DNA from 3 places in the Erwinia sp. 1181_3 genome. Region 3 is predicted to be linked to each of the others. Evidence: predicted binding sites of a transcription regulator. Region 3 holds the regulator's gene; each other region holds the start of a gene.
The links. The regulator PurR, encoded in region 3, represses purine synthesis genes. The targets are predictions, from matches to a motif close to CANGCAAACGTTTGCNTG.
Positions count from the first base shown of each region.

Region 1: rbsD (D-ribose pyranase) is a predicted target of PurR. The motif match lies at 1,159-1,176, and genes of this name have one in related genera.
Region 2: serA (phosphoglycerate dehydrogenase) is a predicted target of PurR. The motif match lies at 1,713-1,730, and genes of this name have one in related genera.

Region 1 is NZ_VTDE01000013.1:5,387-8,561, reverse strand. Features, by position in the region: gene alsS (acetolactate synthase AlsS) at 1-981, shown strand, start outside; gene rbsD (D-ribose pyranase) at 1,188-1,607, shown strand; gene rbsA (ribose ABC transporter ATP-binding protein RbsA) at 1,616-3,121, shown strand; gene rbsC (ribose ABC transporter permease) at 3,124-3,175, shown strand, end outside.
Region 2 is NZ_VTDE01000003.1:305,789-308,963, reverse strand. Features, by position in the region: gene FY046_RS09840 (LysR family transcriptional regulator ArgP) at 1-675, opposite strand, end outside; gene rpiA (ribose-5-phosphate isomerase RpiA) at 872-1,531, shown strand; gene serA (phosphoglycerate dehydrogenase) at 1,878-3,116, shown strand.
Region 3 is NZ_VTDE01000004.1:389,417-392,591, forward strand. Features, by position in the region: gene FY046_RS13770 (C40 family peptidase) at 1-439, shown strand, start outside; gene cydH (cytochrome bd-I oxidase subunit CydH) at 482-571, opposite strand; gene purR (HTH-type transcriptional repressor PurR) at 866-1,891, shown strand; gene punR (DNA-binding transcriptional activator PunR) at 1,888-2,820, opposite strand; gene punC (purine nucleoside transporter PunC) at 2,934-3,175, shown strand, end outside.

The DNA of each region.
Region 1 (3,175 bases), on a different contig from region 3:
AGCCATATTCCGGTCACCAGTACCTACCAGGCGGCAGGTGCAGTGCGGCAGGAGCATTTTTCCCGCTTTGCCGGGCGTGTCGGGCTCTTTAATAATCAGGCGGGCGATCGGTTACTGCGAGAAGCCGACCTGATTATCACCATTGGCTACAGCCCGGTAGAGTATGAACCTGCGATGTGGAACAGTGGCAAAGCCACCCTGGTGCATATCGATGTGTTGCCCGCCGATACCGACAACTGTTATCAGCCTGATGCCGAGCTGGTCGGTGATATTGCTGCCACGCTGGATAAACTGACGGCACGTATCCACGGCCCGTTAACGCTTAGCCCACAGGCGGCGGCGATCCTCAGCGACCGCCAGCAACAGCGTGAACTGCTGGCGCTGCGCGGCCATCAGCTGAATCAGTTTGCCCTGCATCCTTTGCGCATCGTGCGTGCTATGCAGGACATCATCAACAGTGACGTCACCCTGACGGTGGATATGGGCAGCTTTCATATCTGGATCGCGCGTTATCTTTACAGCTTCCGCGCCCGTCAGATCATGATCTCCAACGGTCAGCAAACCATGGGCGTTGCCCTGCCCTGGGCGATTGGTGCCTGGCTGGTGGACCCGTCGCGCAAAGTGGTGTCGGTCTCCGGGGATGGCGGGTTCCTGCAATCGAGTATGGAGCTGGAAACGGCAGTACGGCTGGGCGCTAATTTGCTGCATATCATCTGGGTGGATGAGTGCTACAACATGGTGGCGATGCAGGAAGAGAAGAAATATCAGCGGGTTTCCGGGGTGAAATTCGGTCCGATCGATTTTAAAGCTTACGCCGAGTCGTTTGGTGCCGCGGGGTTTGCTGTGGAAAGTGCAGAAATGCTGGAACCGACGTTGCGTAAAGCGATGGATGTGCAGGGCCCGGCGGTAGTGGCTATTCCGGTGGACTACGCAGACAACCCTCTGCTGATGGGACAGCTTCATCTCAGCCAGATTTTGTGAGCTGCTATACCTTCCAGATATTCATTACATTCAGTCATGGCCCTTTACCGGTAACATAAAAGGGCTATTTTTTTCCTTAAAACAAATCCTCTCTCTGCGTCAGCGAAACGTTTCGATGGCGATCACATTTTCAACATTTGATGATTGTTTTCCCCTGACCATTTCTTACACTGCCCTCAGCGAAACGTTTCGCTCTGGAGTGAATAATGAAAAAAGGCACCTTACTGAATTCTGATATCTCGTCCGTGATTTCACGTCTCGGTCATACTGACAGCATCGTGATTGGCGATGCCGGCCTGCCGGTCCCACAAGGTCCGCAGCGTATTGATCTGGCGTTGACGCATGGAATTCCGACATTTTTACAGGTTACCCAGGCGGTCACCAGCGAGATGCAGGTCGAGAGTGCCATCATTGCGGAAGAAATTAAGCAGCATAATCCGCAGCTTCATAGTGAATTGATCGCCCTGCTCGACTTACTGCAACAACACCAGGGTAATTCAATCAGTATCAGTTATGTCAGTCACGAACAGTTCAAACACCAAACTCAGCGTAGTCAGGCTGTCATTCGCAGCGGAGAGTGTTCTCCGTATGCGAATGTCATCCTGATCGCTGGCGTGACCTTTTAGAGGCTGTTATGCAACCTTTACTGCAATTAAAAGGCATTGATAAAGCCTTCCCGGGCGTCAAGGCGCTGTCGGGAGCCGCCCTCTCTGTTTATCCTGGCCGCGTGATGGCGCTGGTGGGCGAGAACGGTGCGGGTAAGTCGACCATGATGAAGGTGCTTACCGGGATCTACGCCCGTGATGCGGGCACGTTTGAATGGCTCGGTCAGGAAACCACCTTTAACGGGCCGAAAGAGTCGCAGGAAGCCGGGATCGGTATTATTCATCAGGAACTGAACCTGATCCCCCAGTTGAGCATTGCGGAAAACATCTTTTTGGGTCGCGAATTTGTTAACCGTTTTGGCCGCATCCAGTGGAAAAAGATGTATGCCGAGGCGGATGCCTTACTGAAGCGCCTGAATCTGCGCTTCAGCAGCCATAAGCTGGTGGGTGATCTGTCGATCGGTGACCAGCAGATGGTGGAAATTGCCAAGGTCCTGAGCTTCGAGTCAAAAGTGATCGTCATGGACGAACCGACGGACGCGCTGACGGATACCGAGACCGCTTCGCTGTTCCGGGTGATCAACGAGCTGAAAGCGCAGGGCTGCGGCATTGTTTATATCTCCCACCGAATGAAAGAAATTTTTGAGATCTGCGACGATGTCACCATCTTCCGTGACGGGCAGTTTATTGCAGAACGTGAAGTGGCTCAGCTGACGGAAGAGTCGCTGATTGAAATGATGGTCGGCCGCAAGCTGGAAGAGCAGTATCCACGCCTGGATAAAGCACCGGGTGAGGTTCGCCTGAAGGTGGAGAATCTGAGTGGTTCCGGCGTTGAGGATGTCAGCTTTACGCTGCGTAAAGGCGAAATTTTGGGTGTGTCCGGGCTGATGGGCGCGGGGCGTACCGAACTGATGAAAGTGCTGTATGGCGCCTTGTCACGCAGCAGTGGTAGCGTAACGCTGGACGGAAAAACCGTCTTCGCGCGTTCCCCGGAAGAGGGGCTGGCCAACGGTATCGTCTATATTTCTGAAGATCGTAAGCGTGATGGTCTGGTGCTGGGTATGTCGGTGAAAGAGAACATGTCACTGACCGCCCTCAACTATTTTAGCTATGGCGCGGGCCGCCTGAAACATGCGGAAGAGCAGCAGGCGGTCGGTGATTTTATCAAGCTGTTTAACGTTAAAACGCCATCAATGAATCAGCCGATTGGTTTGCTCTCAGGGGGTAACCAGCAAAAGGTGGCCATTGCGCGCGGGCTGATGACGCGGCCAAAAGTGCTGATCCTGGATGAGCCAACGCGTGGCGTCGATGTTGGCGCGAAAAAAGAGATTTATCAGCTGATTAATCAGTTTAAACAGGAAGGGTTGAGCATCATTCTCGTCTCCTCCGAAATGCCGGAAGTCCTGGGCATGAGTGACCGCGTGCTGGTGATGCACGAAGGTCGCCTGAGCGGTGACTTCCCGATTGAACAAGCCTCGCAGGAAATTTTGATGGCGGCGGCAGTTGGTAAACATTACAGCGCGGAGCTGGCATAACTATGAGTACGCAAACAATTCCTTCACGCCGCCTGATCAGTAAGGCATGGCTGC
Region 2 (3,175 bases), on a different contig from region 3:
TTCTGACGAGTTGACGATATGGCAGGGCACGCTGCCCGGTGACAGATCAAAGTTTTGCTGTAAAAACGCCTGATGCATATCATCCAGATGGTCAAACGCCACGGCGGGTGCTTTCAGCAGCGCAGAGCGCGTCACGCCATTTGGGAAGTAGCGGGCAGCAAACTCTTTTGAACCGACAAACAGATAGTCGAGCGCACCGAGCTGATCGACCAGACAGCTCGGCAACGGCTGTGGCTGGATACTGACGGCACCGACCACTTCACCACGACGCAAGCGTTCTTGGGTGCGGGTTTCATCTTCCACCTGAAGATTCAAGCGTACTGGCGAATCAGTCAGCACGGTTTTCAGCGCGGGCAGCAGCCAGGTCGCGAGACTGTCGGCGTTCACCGCCAGCGACAGCAGTAACGGCGTGGTGCCGCTATTATCGTCACCCAACCACTCTTCTTCCAGCAGTTCTACCTGGTGCAATAACGCCAGCAGTTTCTGGCCCTGTTCCGTTGGGCGCGGCGGTACGGTTCGCACCAGCAAAGGCTGGCCAAACATATTCTCAAGCTGCTTAATGCGCTGTGAGACCGCAGACTGGGTAATACAGAGCTTTTGCGCGGCACGTTCAAAGCCGCGCTCGCGAATCACTGCATCCAGCGCCTGAAGCGTTCGATAATCCGGGCGTTTCATTAATCGTTCTACTCTCTTTCAGGTGTGGTTGTGCACTATGCCATAGATTGGGGGTATAGCTTACGCCACTTTACGAATCAACCACTTTGTGGGGTGTGTTCCAATCCTGTGAATCAAACGCCGTGGAAGGCGGTGATTTTGCCCAGCCTTGCTTTATACTACGCGCACACAGTGGCTCACAGGTTTTAAACATACCATGACACAAGACGAACTGAAAAAAGCTGTCGGCTGGGCAGCTCTGGATTACGTCACTCCGGGCACTATCGTTGGCGTTGGCACCGGGTCGACTGCTGCCCATTTCATTGATGCACTGGCGTCGATTAAACATCAGATTGAAGGAGCGGTCTCCAGCTCAGAAGCTTCCACGGCCAAACTGAAAGGCTACGGCATCCATGTCTTCGATCTTAACGAGATCGATCAGCTGGCGGTCTATGTTGACGGTGCCGATGAGATTAACGGGCAGATGCAGATGATCAAGGGCGGCGGCGCAGCGCTGACGCGCGAGAAAATTATTGCAGCCGTTGCCGACCGCTTTATCTGTATTGCGGATGCATCCAAGCAGGTCGATGTGCTGGGGCGTTTCCCTCTGCCTGTAGAAGTTATCCCGATGGCGCGCTCGTACGTTGCTCGCGAACTGGTGAAGCTCGGTGGTCAGCCGGAGTACCGCCAGAACGTGGTGACCGACAATGGAAACATTATTCTTGATGTTCATAATCTCAAAATCATTGACCCCATTCGGCTGGAAGCAGCAATTAACGCGCTGCCAGGCGTAGTCACTGTGGGTCTGTTTGGTGCCCGTGGTGCCGATGTGGCGCTGATCGGTACAGCCAACGGCGTGCAAACTATTCAGAAATGATCTCTCTGGCACCCGCGGGTGCCGGTTATTTTTATGCGAAAAACATCTTTTCTTTTGCAGGCGAAATTTAGTGACTTATGTCACATAGTTGCTGCCTGAGGCGCGATCCTCCTGAAGGTTCACGTTGCACCATGATTTTCTGCCGCAATGTTCTGTGAGTCGGGGGCGCCATGCTGGAGGCCAGGCAATCGTTTGTATTGCCGCCAGCGTAGATTTTGTTATTTTGACAGAAGGCTATCTTATATCCCCGCGTTTTTCCCATTGCAGCCGACAGCGATTATGTTGGTCAACGAGAACAATGACAGGGATTAAGCCACATCTGAAGTCTGCTAAATAGGGTCGGGAAATGGCAAAAGTATCACTGGAGAAAGACAAAATTAAATTCCTGCTGGTGGAAGGCGTTCACCAGAGTGCAGTTGATAATCTGCGCTCTGCTGGCTACACCAACATTGAATTTCACAAGGGCGCATTGGATAGCGAAACACTGAAAGAATCCATCCGTGATGCGCACTTCATCGGGCTGCGTTCGCGCACCAACCTTACCGAAGAGATCTTTGCTGCGGCAGAAAAACTGGTTGCCGTTGGCTGTTTCTGCATCGGGACAAACCAGGTTGATCTGAATGCGGCAGCGAAGCGTGGTATTCCGGTGTTTAACGCACCTTTCTCCAATACCCGATCCGTAGCTGAACTGGTGATCGGTGAGCTGTTGCTGATGCTGCGCGGTGTTCCGGCGGCCAATGCGAAAGCACACCGTGGCGAGTGGCATAAACTGGCTGTGGGTTCCTATGAAGCACGCGGCAAAAAGCTGGGCATCATTGGTTACGGTCATATCGGTATGCAGCTGGGTGTGCTCGCCGAGAGCCTGGGTATGCATGTGTTCTTTTACGATATTGAGAGCAAACTGCCGCTGGGTAATGCCACGCAGGTACAGCATCTCTCTGACCTGCTGAATATGAGCGATGTTGTGAGCCTGCACGTGCCTGAAACGCAGTCCACCCAGAATATGATGGGCCCGGAAGAGTTGGCGCTGATGAAGCCCGGTGCACTGCTGATTAACGCCTCGCGCGGAACCGTGGTGGATATTCCTGCGCTGTGCCACGTGCTGGCCACTAAGCACCTGGCGGGCGCGGCGATTGACGTTTTCCCGGAAGAACCTGCGACCAACAGCGATCCGTTCAATTCACCGCTGTGTGAGTTCGACAACGTGATCCTGACACCCCATATCGGTGGGTCGACCCAGGAAGCTCAGGAGAACATCGGTATTGAAGTCGCGGGTAAACTGGCCAAGTACTCTGACAATGGCTCTACACTGTCGGCGGTTAACTTCCCGGAAGCCTCGCTGCCAATGCACGGTGCGAATGCCAGCCGTCTGATGCACATCCATGAGAACCGTCCAGGTGTACTGACGGCGATCAACCTGATCTTTGCTGACCAGGGTATCAACATCTCCGCTCAGTATCTGCAAACGACACCGCAGATGGGTTACGTGGTCATCGACGTTGATGCACCGCAAGATGTGGCTGATAGAGCACTGCAGCTGATGAAGGCAATTCCTGGTACCGTTCGCGCACGTCTGCTGTACTGATTGTCGTGTTGTTCATGCCTCAACCTTGAGGCATTGATTCAGCCTGATGGATAATGAAT
Region 3 (3,175 bases):
GCTCAAACTCAGCAAAGCGCATCGCGCTCGCTACCAGAAAGCACGTGAGACGGCGATGAACAAGCTGATGGGCCAGCTCGGTAAACCTTATCAATGGGGCGGCACCTCTCCGAAAACCGGTTTCGACTGCAGTGGTCTGGTGTGGTATGCCTATAAAGACCTGGTGAAGTTCAAGATCCCACGCACGGCTAATGAAATGTACCATCTGCGTGATGCGGCTTCGATTAAGCGCGATCAGTTAGAGAAAGGTGATCTGGTCTTCTTCCGTATTAACGGACGTGGCACAGCAGATCATGTTGGCGTCTATCTGGGTGGAGGGAAATTTATTCAGTCTCCACGGACAGGTAAAGATATTCAGGTCAGTGCGTTGAGCGAAGATTACTGGCAGGAACATTACATCGGTGCGCGCCGTATGATGACGCCTAAAACGATTCGATAATGCGTGTGGGTTCGGGAAGAGTTTCCTCCTCCCGTGCAAGAATTAATGCATTACCGCCGTAAAACTAAACGCAATAATCATCAGCAGTGAACCCACAACGGTCAGCGCCGTCATTTTCATATCAGTGTTCATTCTCTCTCCTCAATAACCTTGTTATTAGTAAGCCAACAGATTTTCCCACAGTTACCCGTAAAAATCTCGTTTTCTGTGCGCAGCCTTGTTAGAATTCTTTATTCCGTTGCGCAACACCGTTGGCAACGTGTAAAAGTCAGCACTGCATGTCACTCTACGGACGATTTTACCCCTTCCCGACCCTTTGAGACAGCACCCAAAATAATTCTGGTCGGGCAGGAATGGCTGTACCCAGGCAAACGTTTAACCAATTAGTTATCAAAATGTTACGATAACACCAGGAGTACGATTTTCATGGCAACAATTAAGGATGTGGCAAAGCGCGCCGGTGTTTCAACCACCACTGTGTCTCACGTGATTAACAAAACGCGCTTTGTAGCCGAAGAGACGCGCGAAGCGGTATGGGTTGCAATCAAAGAATTGCATTATTCCCCCAGCGCCGTAGCCCGCAGTCTGAAGGTCAACCACACCAAAACCATTGGCCTTCTGGCAACATCCAGTGAAGCGCCCTATTTTGCAGAGATCATTGAAGCAATAGAAAACCGCTGCTTTGCCAAAGGCTATACGCTGATTTTGGGCAATGCGCACAACAACCTGCAAAAGCAACAGGCCTATCTGTCAATGATGGCGCAAAAACGCGTCGATGGGCTGCTGGTGATGTGTTCAGAATATCCTGACACGTTGATTTCTATGCTGGAAGATAACCGTAATATTCCGATGGTCGTCATGGATTGGGGCGAATCACGCGGTGATTTCACTGATACCGTGCTTGATAATGCTTTTGAGGGTGGTTACCTGGCGGGGCGCTACCTGATCGAACGCGGGCACCGCGATATCGGCGCGATCCCAGGCCAGCTTGAGCGTAATACAGGCGGTGGCCGCCATGCCGGATTCCTGAAGGCACTGGCAGAAGCGGGCATCACTTTGCGCGATGAATGGCTGGTGCAGGGCGATTTTGAACCTGATTCTGGCTATCGCGCCATGCAGCAAATTTTGTCGCAGAAGCAGCGCCCAACGGCCATTTTCTGTGGCGGTGATATTATGGCCATGGGCGCGATTTGCGCAGCAGATGAAATGGGGCTACGCGTACCGCAGGATATTTCAGTGATCGGTTATGATAACGTGCGCAACGCCCGCTACTTTACGCCCGCACTGACCACCGTCCACCAGCCAAAAGAGCGTCTGGGCGAAACCGCTTTTGATATGTTGCTGGACCGTATTACCAGCAAGCGCGAAGATCCGCAAACCATTGAAGTTCACCCTTCACTGATCGAGCGTCGTTCCGTTGCCGATGGTCCTTTCCGCGACTACCGCCGTTAATCACTCACCTGCCACTGGCCAGGATGTTCGCTTAACCACTCTGCATTCAGGGTTTCTGTGCTCCCCAGATAGTCCAGTAACCAACTTAGCGCCGGTGAGGCGCTTTGTTCCGACCAGCTGAGATAACAGGGACTGTCGGGAAACGGGGACGTCAGCGTCACTTCTCCTAACACGCCTTGTTGCAGCCAGGGCTGGGCAAAATGACCGGGTACCATCCCAACACACAGCCCGGCTCGCAGGCAGTCAAACGCACTTTCCCAGTCAGGCACCACCAGCCGTCGTTGATTATCTAATGTCCACGTGGTGCGTTTCGGCAAGGCACGTGAGGTATCTTCCAGCACCAGCGATGGCCACTCACGGATTAACGTCTCGCTTAACGGTCCCTCATGGCTCAGCAGAGGATGTGACGTTTTCACCACGCAGCGCCAGTTAAGACTTCCCATATCACGAAAAGCAAAACGTCCTCGTACCGGGATCGCCTGAGTCGCACCGATCGCAACATCGACGCGACCGTCAGCCAGCGCATCCCACACACCGTTGAACACTTCCGGCATGATATGCAGTTCCATATCCGGAAAATGCCGGTAGAAATCCACGACCAGCTGCCGGGTGCGTGCCGGGCGCACAATTCTGTCGACCGCAATATTGATTTGTCCCCGCCAGCCGTTAGCCACCTGTTGACAGCGTGTGCGGGTGGCGAGCATTTTTTTGATAACAGCACGACCTTCTTCAATGAAAACCCGTCCGGCGTCCGTCAACTCCACATCACGATGACGACGCTCAAACAGACTCACGGCCAGCCAGGCTTCCAGCTGGCGCACGGTATAACTTACTGCGGAGGGGACGCGATGCAATTCCGCCGCAGCAGCGGTAAAGCTGCCCGTCCTCGCCACCGCATCAACCACTTCAAGAGAATGTTCAGACCACATGATTCGCCTTCAATATTTTTCATCGCAACCCACGAATATTAGCGTTTCACAGACGGGTCAGCACGCGATTACACTGCACGCGTAAAAAAATTGTCTAATAAGAGTTAAAAACCATGCGTTCCAAAGGATTTATGATTTACCTTGCGCTGCTCAGTATGCTGGGCTTTCTTGCTACCGATATGTACCTACCCGCGTTTGGCGTGATGCAACAGGACTTACAGACGGAAGCCGGCGCCATTAGCGCCAGTTTAAGTATCTTCCTCGCCGGGTTTGCCTGCGCACAGCTAGTCTGGGGCCCGTTGTCAGACCGCATCGGCCGCAAACCGGTGTTGATGATGGGCTTGAGTCTGTTCGC